Regions from separate parts of the Mesorhizobium sp. M7A.F.Ca.CA.003.01.2.1 genome, predicted to be linked through region 2. Evidence: riboswitches for the same ligand, from Rfam matches in the RefSeq annotation. Region 2 holds a riboswitch; the other holds the start of a gene.
What was found. A riboswitch is a leader RNA that binds a small molecule or an ion and turns the genes downstream of it on or off. The one in region 2 is predicted to bind S-adenosylmethionine.
Positions count from the first base shown of each region.

Region 1 (6,031 bases), on a different contig from region 2:
CGAGTTTTCCGACCACGTCACCGAGCGCGTGAACTATCTGTTCCTCGCGCATTCCAAGCTGCGCAACGCCTCGTTCGGGCCGGAGATCCTGATCGGCGACCTGCCGTCCGACATCCGCGGCACCTCGCGCATCGTGCGCGACAGCGAGGTGCTGTGGGAAAAGCCGTTCCTGTCCGGCGAAGCGAACATGTCGCACACCATCGCCAATCTCGAACATCATCATTTCAAATACGCGGCCTTCCGCCAGCCGGGTGACGTGCATGTGCACATGTTCGGCACGGCGACGCTGTCCTTCGCCGACGGCATCACGACCGAGGCCGGCGATGTCTTCGAGATCGAGGCCGGGGATTTCGGCCTGCCGCTGCGCAACCCGCTCGAGATCGAGCAGCCGGTGAAGGTGGCTGTGAAGGCGCTTTGAGAGCGCGCCTTTTCCTTCTCCCCAAGTGGGAGGTGGATCGGCGCGTTAGCGCCGAGACGGATGAGGGGTGTTCCAGCGGAGTGAAACGTTGGCGTTCCCTGGAACACCCCTCATCCGTCGCCTCCGGCGACACCTTCTCCCACAAGGGGAGAAGGAAAAGGCGCCTCTGCCTCAATAAATATCGAAGTCGAAATACTTGGCCTGGATCTTCTTGTAGGTGCCGTCGGCAACGATCGCGTCGATGGCCGCGTTGAGCTTGTCGCGCAGGGCCGTGTCGTCCAGGCGCACGGCGATGCCGGCCTGGGTCTCGGTGCCCTTGACGTCGCCGACCAGCTTGCAGCAGCCGTCGCTTGCCTTCTTCAGCCAATCCATCAGCACGAACTTGTCCGAGATCACGGCGTCAAGACGACCGTTGGTCAGGTCGGTGATCGCCTCTTCCTGGGTGGGATAGAGTTTGGCCTCCGCGCCCGCCTTGCCATATTCATTCTGGGCATAGTCGGCCTGCGTGGTCGAAGCCTGGGCACCGACCGTCTTGCCGGCAAGGGCCGCCGGTTCGGTCGAGGTGAGATCGGTGTCCTTCGGCGCCACCAGAGCCAGCGGTGTCGTATAATATTTGTTGGTGAAGGCGACCTGCTTCTTGCGCTCCTCGGTGATGCTCATCGAGGCGATGATGGCGTCGAACTTCTTGGCCTGCAAAGCGGGAATGATGCCGTCCCAGTCCTGGGTAACGATCTCGCATTCGACCTTCATCTGCGCGCACAGCGCATTGGCGATGTCGATGTCGAAGCCTTCGACCTTGCCGTCGGCGGTAATGGTGTTGAACGGCGGATAGGCGCCCTCGGTGCCGATCTTGATTTTCTCCGCCGCCTGCACCGACAGAGAGCCGGCCAGTGTTGCCAGCATGGCAGCGCCCGCCGCCGATATGACCCATTTCGAAAATCGCATTTTCTTGGTTCCCCTTGAACGCCGCCAGCTTGACGGGCGGCAAGGCAGCCAAGCATGGCGAGCCGGTACAGGCAAGTATTTTGCCTTGGGGCAATGAGGGTCAGCGCGCGGCGCGGAAATGCTTGGACAGCTTCAGGCCCTGCGCCTGGTAGTTGGAGCCGAGATCGGTGCCGTAGAGCGCCTGCGGCCGCTTCAGCATATGCTCGTAGACCAGCCGGCCGACGATCTGGCCGTGGTCGAGGATGAACGGCACTTCATGGCTGCGCACTTCCAGCACCGCCCGGCTGCCGGTGCCGCCGGATGCGGAATGGCCGAAGCCCGGATCGAAGAAGCCGGCATAATGGACGCGGAATTCGCCGACCAGCGGATCGAAGGGCGTCATCTCGGCGGCGTAGAGCGGCGGCACATGCACCGCCTCCTGGCTGACGAGGATGTAGAATTCATCGGGGTCGAGCACCAGTTCGCCGGCGCCGCTCTTGTGGATCGGTTCCCAGAAGTCGACGACTTCCTGGGCCGCGCGCTTGTCGACATCGACGAGGCCGGTGTGATGCTTGCCGCGATAGCCGACCAAGCCGCTTTGATCGCCGTTGAGGTCGATCGACAGCGCGATGCCGCCGCCGGAAATGTTCGGCGGCTCGGTGGCGACAAGCATCTGCGTGCGATGCAGGTCGTGCAACTCGGCTTCGGAGAGCAGCGCATTGCCGGTGCGGAAACGGATCTGCGACAGGCGCGACCCGGTGCGGACGACGATCGGGAAGGTGCGCGGGCTGACTTCCAGAAAGAGCGGGCCATGATAGCCGGCCGCGATCTTGTCGAACTCGTGGCCGCGATCGGTCATGACGCGGGTGAAGATGTCGAGCCGTCCGGTCGAACTCTTCGGATTGGCCGAGGCTGAAATGTCCGCCGGCAGCGCCAGGCTTTCAAGCAGGGGCACGATGTGGACGCAGCCGGTCTCCAGCACCGCGCCCTCGGCCAGATTGATCTCGTGCAGCTGCAGCCGGTCGAGCTTTTCCGAGACCTTGTGATTGGGGCCGGGCAGGAAGGAGGCGCGCACCCGCCAGGCCTTGTCGCCGAGCCTGAGATCGAGGCTGGCCGGCTGGATCTGGTCGGTGTCGAGCGCACGCGCCGACTTCAGCGCGCCGGACTGGAGCAGCGCCGATATGTCCTGGTCGGGAAGAATGCCTGTCTGCCGCAAGGCTCCACTCCTGCTTGGTACAAACCTCTTAATGAAGCCGGCAATTGACGCAAGCGCGGTGCGGGTCTAAAGGGTCGTTATCCCGTGGTGATTTGGCCGGTCGGCTTGCAGCCACGTTAAACAAGTCGCTAAAGGACCGTCGGGCCGCAAGGCCGTATGGACCGGTTGCGACTTTCGCGGCCGGTTTTTTTGTGTCTGGAAGAAAAGCGATGAGCACCAAGAAGCGCAACTGGAAGCCTCAGACGGCACTCGTGCACAGCGGAACGCTGCGTTCCGGTTTCGGCGAAACGTCAGAAGCGATCTATCTCACCCAAGGCTATGTCTACGAAACGGCGCAAGCCGCCGAAGCCCGTTTCAAGGGCGAAGAGCCGGGTTTCATCTATTCGCGCTACGCCAATCCGACCGTCGACATGTTCGAGAAGCGCATGTGCGCGCTGGAAGGTGCGGAAGACGCGCGCGCCACCGCGTCGGGCATGGCCGCGGTGACGGCCGCCCTTCTGTGCAGCGCCAAGGCCGGCGACCATATCGTGGCGGCGCGTGCGCTGTTCGGCTCCTGCCGCTGGGTGGTCGAGACGCTGGCGCCGAGATACGGCATCGAGGCGACGCTGGTCGACGGCACCGACATCGCCAACTGGGAAAAGGCGATCAAGCCGAACACCAAGCTGTTCTTCCTGGAAAGCCCGACCAATCCGACGCTGGAAGTGGTCGATATCGCCGCTGTCGCTTCGCTTGCCAATTCGATCGGCGCCAGGCTGATCGTCGACAATGTCTTCGCCACGCCCCTGCAGCAGAAGCCCTTGCAGCTCGGCGCCCATATCGTCGTCTATTCGGCGACCAAGCACATAGACGGCCAGGGGCGCTGTCTCGGCGGCGTCATCCTGTCGGACAAGAAGTGGATCGACGAGAACCTGCACGACTATTTCCGCCATACCGGCCCAAGCCTTTCGCCTTTCAACGCCTGGACGCTGCTGAAGGGCCTGGAAACGCTGCCGCTGCGCGTACGCCAGCAGACGGAAAGTGCCGGCCGGATCGCGGATTTTCTGGCCGAACGGCCGGAAATCGCGCGCGTCATCTATCCCGGCCGCGCCGACCATCCGCAGGCCGACATCGTCAAGAAGCAGATGTCGGGCGGCTCGACGCTGATCTGCCTGGACGTCAAGGGCGGCAAGCAGGCGGCCTTCGCCTTGCAGAACGCGCTCGACATCGTCCTGATCTCCAACAATCTCGGTGACGCCAAGAGCCTGATCACCCACCCGGCGACGACGACGCACAAAAATCTCAGCGACGAGGCGCGCGCCGAGCTCGGCATCGGGCCGGGCACGCTCAGGCTGTCGGTTGGCCTGGAGGATGCCGACGATCTGCTCGAGGACATCGCGCAGGCGCTGAAGGCCAGGTAGGAGGCCTTCAGGCGCCGGACGGCGTCTCTTCCAGCTCGGCCGTCTTGGTGCCGATGGTCATCGCATTGCCGCGCCAGTCGACGGCGCCGCCGAGCCAACCGCGCCCCCACATCGCCGGCAGGATCAGGTCGCGCGCCATGATCGCGGCGACCATGCGTGGCGACAGGTACCAGCCCTTGGACCAGGCCAGGGCGCACTCCGGAAGATAGAAGGCCGCCAGCACGGCAAGGGCGGTTGCCCAGAGGCTGAAGCCGGCGCTTGCCGCTGCAATCAGCGCAAGCACCAGCGGCACCACGGCGCCCGTCAGGATTTCGGGTGCGAAGAACAGCGGGAAAGTGACGCGGCGCAGGCGCGCCCAACGGGCCTGACGCGACCAGATCTCGTCAAACGAGCGCCGGCCAAGCGGCTGCTCGAAGGGGGCGGCGACGAGATTGACGCGCAGGCCGAGACTGTTCACCAGCTTGGTCGCAGCGGCATCCTCGGCGATCTCGGCGGCCAGCACGCGGATGCCGCCATTGGCATCGAGCATCGGCTTGTTCCAGAGCATGCTCTTGCCCTGGGCAAAGCCGAGGCCGAGCGCCTCACCGGCATATTGCCAGCGCGCCTGCAGCGTGTTGAGGAAAGCGCATTCGACCTCGGCCCAGAAGCCGGCCGGCCGCGAGCCGATCGGCGTCGAGCAGACAAGGCCGGTGCCGGGCCGCCAGGCAGCCATCAGGTGCTGGATGTAGTCCCTCGGCATCAGCACGTTGGAATCGGCCAGGACGACCCAGTCGTGCCGCGCCGCTTCCCAGCCCTTGACGCAATTGTTGAGTTTCGGATTGGCGCTGATGCGGTCATCGCCGACAAGCAGCCAGGCCGGCACTTTCGGAAACCGGACGATCGTCCTGTTTATCAATTTGATCACCGGATCGTCGGCATGGGCGACGCAGAAAATCAGCTCATAGCGCGGCCAGTCGAGCGAGAAGGCGCGCTCCAGCGTCTCCTGCGTGAACGGCTCGACGCCGCGCGACGGCACGACGATCGACACCGGCCGCGGCTTGCCGGCCGGCGGCGCAATGGTGCGACGCCGTCTCAGACGCGACACGGCGAGCACGATGCTGGCGAGATTCGAGAGGATGAGGACGGTTGAAAGCGTGGCGGCTATGAGAGTGAGTTGCATCGAGATCCGGTCACTCCAGGAAAACCGGTCCGCAAGATGACCGGTTTCAACAGTTCAGCAGAGCGCCCGAGTCGCGCGTCACCAGTCCGCGCACACCATCATTGTCATATGTCACTTAAATGACATTCTTTGTCGGCACCTGCCCGCGAGGCCGGCCAGAGGAGGCTTCGATCGGTTGACCTAACCGCACGGAGCGCCGAAAGTTCCGCTGGAACCGTTTTTTGGAGCCGCTTATGTATAGCGCCGTCACGCGCAACATCGAAGTGCAGGTCAGGCCGTTCTATCTGGAGGACCGTTCGGATCCCTCGGAGAACCGCTATGTCTGGGGCTATCAGATAACGATCGACAATCAGTCGGACGATTTCGTGCAGCTTCTGTCGCGCTATTGGCACATCACCGACGGCACCGGCCGGGTCGAGGAAGTGCGCGGCCCCGGCGTGGTCGGCGACCAGCCCGAACTCAATCCCGGCGACAGCTACCAGTACACGTCCGGTTGCCCGCTCTCGACACCGTCCGGCATCATGGTCGGGCATTACACGATGCGCAACAAGCGGGGCGAGACGTTCGACATCGCCATTCCGGCGTTTTCGCTGGACTTGCCGGGGACGCGGCGGACGGTGAATTGATTTCGCCTCACCGGCCGCGGAGCGACCGGTGAGGCGTGGTTTCTACTCTACTGGGCCGCAAATTCCGCCGGGTCGAAATCATATTGCTTCGAACAGAATTCGCAGGCGACGTGGATGCCGCCGTCTTCGGTGCTGTCCTTGATCTCCTGGGCGGAAAAACCCTCGAGGATGCCGCGGATCTTGTCCCTGGAGCACGAGCACTGGTCGGCGACCGGAACGCCGCCGAAGACGCGCACGCCATGCTCGTGGAACAGCCTGTAGAGCAGCCGCTCGGCGCCGATCGTCGGGTCG
Region 1 is NZ_RZRA01000212.1:220-6,250, forward strand. It holds partial or broken gene araD1 (AraD1 family protein) at 1-418, shown strand, start outside; gene EN969_RS11325 (ABC transporter substrate-binding protein) at 590-1,363, opposite strand; gene EN969_RS11330 (2'-deoxycytidine 5'-triphosphate deaminase) at 1,464-2,558, opposite strand; SAM riboswitch at 2,633-2,710, shown strand; gene EN969_RS11335 (O-succinylhomoserine sulfhydrylase) at 2,768-3,955, shown strand; gene EN969_RS11340 (ceramide glucosyltransferase) at 3,963-5,114, opposite strand; gene apaG (Co2+/Mg2+ efflux protein ApaG) at 5,348-5,740, shown strand; partial or broken gene EN969_RS11350 (Hsp33 family molecular chaperone HslO) at 5,788-6,031, opposite strand, start outside.
Region 1: another riboswitch for S-adenosylmethionine. It lies ahead of EN969_RS11335 (O-succinylhomoserine sulfhydrylase); the one in region 2 lies ahead of EN969_RS12440 (homoserine O-acetyltransferase).

Region 2 (5,825 bases):
GCGCGGTTGCCGATCCTGAGCAGTTCGTCGAGCACCAGCTTCGGGTTGCGGGTGGCCTGCAGCGTCTGCGACAGGACGACGAAGTCAAAGCCCTTGTCGGGATAGAATTCGAGATCCTTGTCAGCGTCGCCCTGGATGACCGAGAGGCCGCGCGCCACACATTCGTTGACGCCGCGCTGCGACAGCTCGAGTCCGCGGCCGTCGACCTGCTTGGTGTCCTGCAGCAGTTCGAGCAGCGAGCCGTCGCCCGAGCCGACATCGAGCACGCGCGACTGTGGCGGGATGAGGTTGGCGACGACTTCGAGGTCGACGCGCTGGTCGCGGTTGACGCTCATGGCTTCGCCTCCCGCCTGGCGCATGATCCCGATCCGAAAAGCCTGCAATTTTTCCGGGTCATGCGCTCAGCCCTCTCGCTCGGGCCGCCGAGCCGATGAAGCCGTTTATCGCGGCAAACAGTTCCGGCTCGTCGAGCAGGAATGCGTCGTGGCCACGGTCGGTCTCGATCTCGACGAAGGATACCGATGCGCCGGCGGCGTTGAGCGCATGCACGATCGAGCGGCTCTCCTCGGTCGGGAACAGCCAATCCGAGGTGAACGACACCAAGCAGAAGCGGGTTTTCGTGCCGGCGAAGGCATCGGCCAACCGGCCGCCATGGTCTGCGGCGAGGTCGAAATAGTCCATCGACCGCGTCATGTAGAGGTAGGAATTGGCGTCGAAGCGATCGACGAAGGTCATGCCCTGGTGCCGAAGATAGCTTTCGATCTGGAAGTCGGCGTCGAAGCCGAAGGTCAGCGCTTCGCGATCCTGCAGATTGCGGCCGAACTTGCGGTGCAGGGCGGCTTCCGACAGGTAAGTGATGTGGGCGGCCATGCGCGCTACCGCCAGGCCCTTTTCCGGGCGTTTGCCGTGCTCGAAATATTTGCCGCCATGCCAGTCCGGATCGGCCATGACAGCCTGCCGGCCAACCTCATGAAAGGCGATGTTCTGCGAGGAATGGCGCGCGCCGGTGGCGATCGGCAGCGCCGAGAAGACGCGCTCCGGATAGCTCGACGCCCATTCCAGCACCTGCATGCCGCCCATCGAGCCGCCGAGCACGCAAAACAGTTTCTCGATGCCGAAATGGTCGATCAGCATTTGCTGCGCCCGCACCATGTCGCGGATGGTGATGATCGGCAGGTCGAGCCCATACGGCTTGCCGGTGGCCGGATTGGTCGAAGCCGGGCCGGTGGAGCCAAGGCAACCGCCGATGACGTTGGAGCAGATGACGAAGAAACGATTGGTGTCGATGATCTTGCCGGGGCCGATCAGCACTTCCCACCAGCCAGGCTTGCCGGTCACCGGATTGGTGCTGGCGACGTGCTGGTCTCCGGTCAGCGCATGGCAGACGAGGATGGCGTTGGAGCGGGCATCGTTCAGCGTGCCATAGGTCTGGTAGGCGATCTGGAACGGTGACAGCAGCGTGCCGGCGTCCAGCTTGAGCGGCTTGTCGGATCCAAAACGCAAAACCGGGCTCGACGGTTGGTCGACCTCGTTGTTGGTTTTGCGGGCACGCAGAACGGCCATGACATCCATCTCACACTTTGAGCCCACGCATCGCACTCGTCGAAAGTCGATGCCGATACGGGTGTCCGGCCGGCGCGGACAACAAAAAACCGGCATTGCGGTCGCAAAGCCGGTTACAGGATGCAAACGGCCCTTTAGCAAGTTGTTTAACGTGGCTGCAAGCCGACCGGCCAAATCACCACGGAAGTTCGCTCCCCTTCTAGGGCTGTGGCGCGCCGGCGTCAACGGCCTGCCTTGGGCGGGAGGCTGTCGCCTCTCGACATTGCAGGCCACGGCTTGTATTTCCGCTGCGGCTTCCCTCAGGAAGCGTTCTCGACGGATTTTGCGACATGAGCCAGACACCGGACCAGGCACGTCCAACCCCGCGCGCGGGCATCATGGACATAGACGCCTATGTGCCGGGCAAGAGCACGGCGCCTGCCGGCGTCGCCAAGGTCCACAAGCTGTCCTCCAACGAGAACCCGCTCGGGCCCTCGCCGAAGGCGATCGAAGCCGCGCGCGAGATTGCCGGCAAGCTCGACATCTATCCCGACGGCACCGCCAGGCGGCTGCGCGAAGCGATCGCCGAGGTGCATGGCCTCAACCCGCAGAACATCATCTGCTCCAACGGCTCCGACGAGATCCTCGGCCTGCTGGCGCAGACCTATCTGGCGCCCGGCGACGAGGCCGTCATCACCGAACACGCCTTCATGGTCTACAAGATCTACATCCAGTCGGCGGGCGCCGTTCCGGTGACGATCAAGGAAACAGACGAGCGCGCCGATATCGACGCCATCCTGGCCGCCGTCACGCGGCGCACCAAGATCGTGTTCCTCGCCAATCCCAACAACCCGACCGGCACTTATGTGCCGTTCCAGGAGGTGCGGCGGCTGCATGCCGGTCTGCCCAGGCACGTGCTTCTGGTGCTCGACGCGGCCTATGCCGAATATGTCCGCCGCAACGACTATGAGGCCGGCATCGAACTGGTCGGCAGCGCAGAGAACGTGGTGATGACCCGGACCTTCTCCAAGATCGGCCTTGGCGGGGCGCGGATCGGCTGGATGTACGGGCCGATGCACATCGTCGACGCCATCAACCGCGTGCGCGGCCCCTTCAACGTCAATGCGACGGCGATCGAGGCCGGCATCGCCGCCATTCGCGATCGCGCCCATGTCGAGCGCAGCGTGGCGCACAACGAGACCTGGCTGGCCTGGCTGAGTGAGGAATTCACAAAGCTTGGATTGCGGGTGACGCCCAGCGTCGGCAATTTCATCCTCATTCATTTTCCAGAGGACCAGAAACATTCGGCAGCGGCGGCGGACGACTATCTGACGGCGCGCGGCTATATATTGCGGCGCGTTTCGGGCTATGGCTTTCCCAACGCGCTGCGCATGACCGTCGGTACCGAACAGGCCAATCGCGGCGTTGTCGCCGCTCTCACGACATTCCTGAAAAGCTAGAAACCATGACATCACCGATGTTTGAAAAGATCGCGCTGGTCGGCATCGGCCTGATCGGCTCGTCGCTGGCCCGCGTCATCCGCCGCGAGGGCCTCGCCCGCCACGTATCCATCTCGACCCGCAGTGCGGCGACGCTGGCACGGGCCGAGGAGCTTGGGCTGGGCGATAGCTATAGCACCGATGCGAGAGAAGCTGTCCGCGATGCCGACCTGGTCATCATTTCGGTGCCGGTCGGCTCGTCCGGCACGGTTGCCGAGGAAATCGCGCCGGCGCTGAAGCCGGGCGCGATCCTCACCGATGTCGGCTCGACCAAGGCGTCTGTCATTGCGCAAATGCAGCCTTATGTGCCTGAAGGTGTCCATTTCATTCCCGGCCACCCGCTGGCGGGCACAGAAAAATCCGGCCCCGACGCCGGTTTCGCCGACCTGTTCGACAATCGCTGGTGCATCTTCACGCCGCTGCCCGACACCGACCCGGACGCGTTGGAGAGGCTGTCGGAGTTCTGGCGGCGCTGCGGCGCCAACATCGACACGATGGATCCCCAGCATCACGATATGACGCTGGCCATCGTCTCGCATCTGCCGCACATCATCGCCTACAACATCGTCGGCACCGCCGATGATCTGCAGTCGGTGACCAAATCCGAAGTGATCAAATATTCGGCTTCCGGCTTCCGCGACTTCACCCGCCTTGCCGCCTCCGATCCGACCATGTGGCGGGATGTCTGTCTGCACAACAAGGACGCCATCCTCGAAATGCTGGCGCGGTTCTCGGAGGATCTGGCGTCGCTGCAGCGCGCAATCCGCTGGGGCGACGGCGAAAAACTCTTCGACCTGTTCACCCGCACCCGCGCCGTGCGCCGCTCGATCATCGAAGCCGGCCAGGACATCGACGTTCCCGATTTCGGCCGTCAGGCGGTCGAGCACCCCGCGAAGGGCTAGGTCTGTCTCAGGCAGGCCAGGTCTGCGCAACCATGGCCAGCGTCTCGGCTCGGTTCGGCGCGCCAAGCCTGCCGCCGAAGCGCAGGCATTTGAGCGCCGCGGCCGCACTGGCAAACCGCAAAGCCTGCTCGACCGGCATGGCTTCCGCCAGCCCGACGGCGAAGGCGCCGTGAAAGACATCGCCGGCGGCGAGCGTGTCGACCGCCTTGATTTTCGGCGCCGCGACATGGCGCACGCAGCCAGCGCGACGGTCGTGCCACCAACTGCCCGCCGCGCCGCCTGTCACTGCGACAAAAGCGTCGCTGCGGCTGGCGAGATCGGCGCAAGCCGTTTTCGGATCGAGCGCCTGGCCGCAGACGATGCGCGCTGCCGGCTCCGAAGCGATGATGTGCGTAGCGAGCGGCAACAACGGCTCAAGGACCTCCAGCGGCGCGGTGTCGGCATCGAGGATCGCCGGACGGCCGATGGCGCGCGCCGCCTTCAGGGCGAGTGCCGCCGCACCCGGCCAGCGGACATCGACCAGAACGGCATCGAATGCCATGAGGTCGGCGACCGGCAGGACGTCGGGATCGGCCTGGGCAAGCCTGTCATAGAACGGCACGATGATGCGCTCGCCATGCGCGTCGACCAGGATGGAGGCCAGCGCCGAGCGGGCACCTCTGACGCGCCGCACGAAGGTGCAATCGACGCCTTCGGCCTCTATGCCGGCGATGAGCTGGTCGGCGACGGCATCGTCGCCGGCACTCGCCCACAGCGATACTTCGGCGCCCAGGCGATGGGCAGCGCAGGCGGCGCTGGTGGCCATGCCCGAGGCGATCTGGACGCCGTCGGAGGCCATGAACTTGCCCTGATGCATGGGCAGCGTCTCGACGTGCAGGATGGTGTCCAGCGTCAAAGCGCCAACGCTCAGCAGCTTCACGGGTTTTGCCATGGCTGAGCTATTCGACCGGCTTGATCTTGCCCAGCGGAATGAAGCCGAGCGAGGCCTTGCCCCTGACCACCTTCAGCGGCATGGACGGTTCGTTGCCGAGCACCGCCAGGGCAGAAAAACCCTGCTCGATCTGGCTTTTCTGCTCGGGTATGGCGGTGCCGAGGATGGCCGCCACCGCCTTCGGGTCCTTCAACCTGATCATCAGGTCGGCGTTGACCAGGCCCTCGGCATCGACCGAGAGCGGTCCCGAAACGGTGATGCGCGCCGTCCCCGACGACAGATCAAGGTTGCGGATTTCGATCGCCTGGCCACGAAGGCTCTTCACCCGCGTGCCGATCAGTGCGACGCCGTTCTTCAATGTCACGTCGCCGCTGGCATCGAGCGCCGGAAGCACGCGCCCGCCAAGTGCGTCGGGGTCGACCTCGAGATCGCCGAAACTGCCGAGATAGTCGATATCCTCGCCGTTGGGCTGCAACTGACCTGATGCCTTGCCGGCACTGAACAGTTGCACCGGATCGGTATCGTCGGCCGGATCGGTCTGGCCGGAAAGGCCCTCTGCCTCCAGCGAAATCCGCCGCGGCAGCGGCCACCACAATTTGAAATTGGCCTGCAGATTGTCCCAGTCGATCCACAGCGGCACCATGTCCGGCACGGAGGTCCTGAGCGGGCCGCGCAGATTGGCAACCGGCGACAGAGGCTGGATGATCTGGGCGGCTGCGTTGAAACTGCCGGCTGAGGCCGCAATGTTCTTGGCATCGTCCTCATAGGCGAGGTTGTCGCAGGAGACGGTAAAGCTCAAGGGATAGCCGCTGACCTGGAGATTGGCGCAGCCGGCCTCGACGCCATTCTTGTTGAGCGTGGCAACCGCCTTGTCGGCCTCGCTCCTGACGCGGTCAGCCAGATAGAACCAGCCGCCGCTGTAGAGGGCGAACAGCACGACGATGAATGCTG
Region 2 is NZ_RZRA01000242.1:375-6,199, reverse strand. It holds partial or broken gene metW (methionine biosynthesis protein MetW) at 1-335, opposite strand, end outside; gene EN969_RS12440 (homoserine O-acetyltransferase) at 394-1,563, opposite strand; SAM riboswitch at 1,678-1,755, opposite strand; gene hisC (histidinol-phosphate transaminase) at 1,893-3,002, shown strand; gene EN969_RS12430 (prephenate/arogenate dehydrogenase family protein) at 3,008-3,943, shown strand; gene EN969_RS12425 (sugar kinase) at 3,951-4,874, opposite strand; gene EN969_RS12420 (DUF2125 domain-containing protein) at 4,882-5,825, opposite strand, start outside.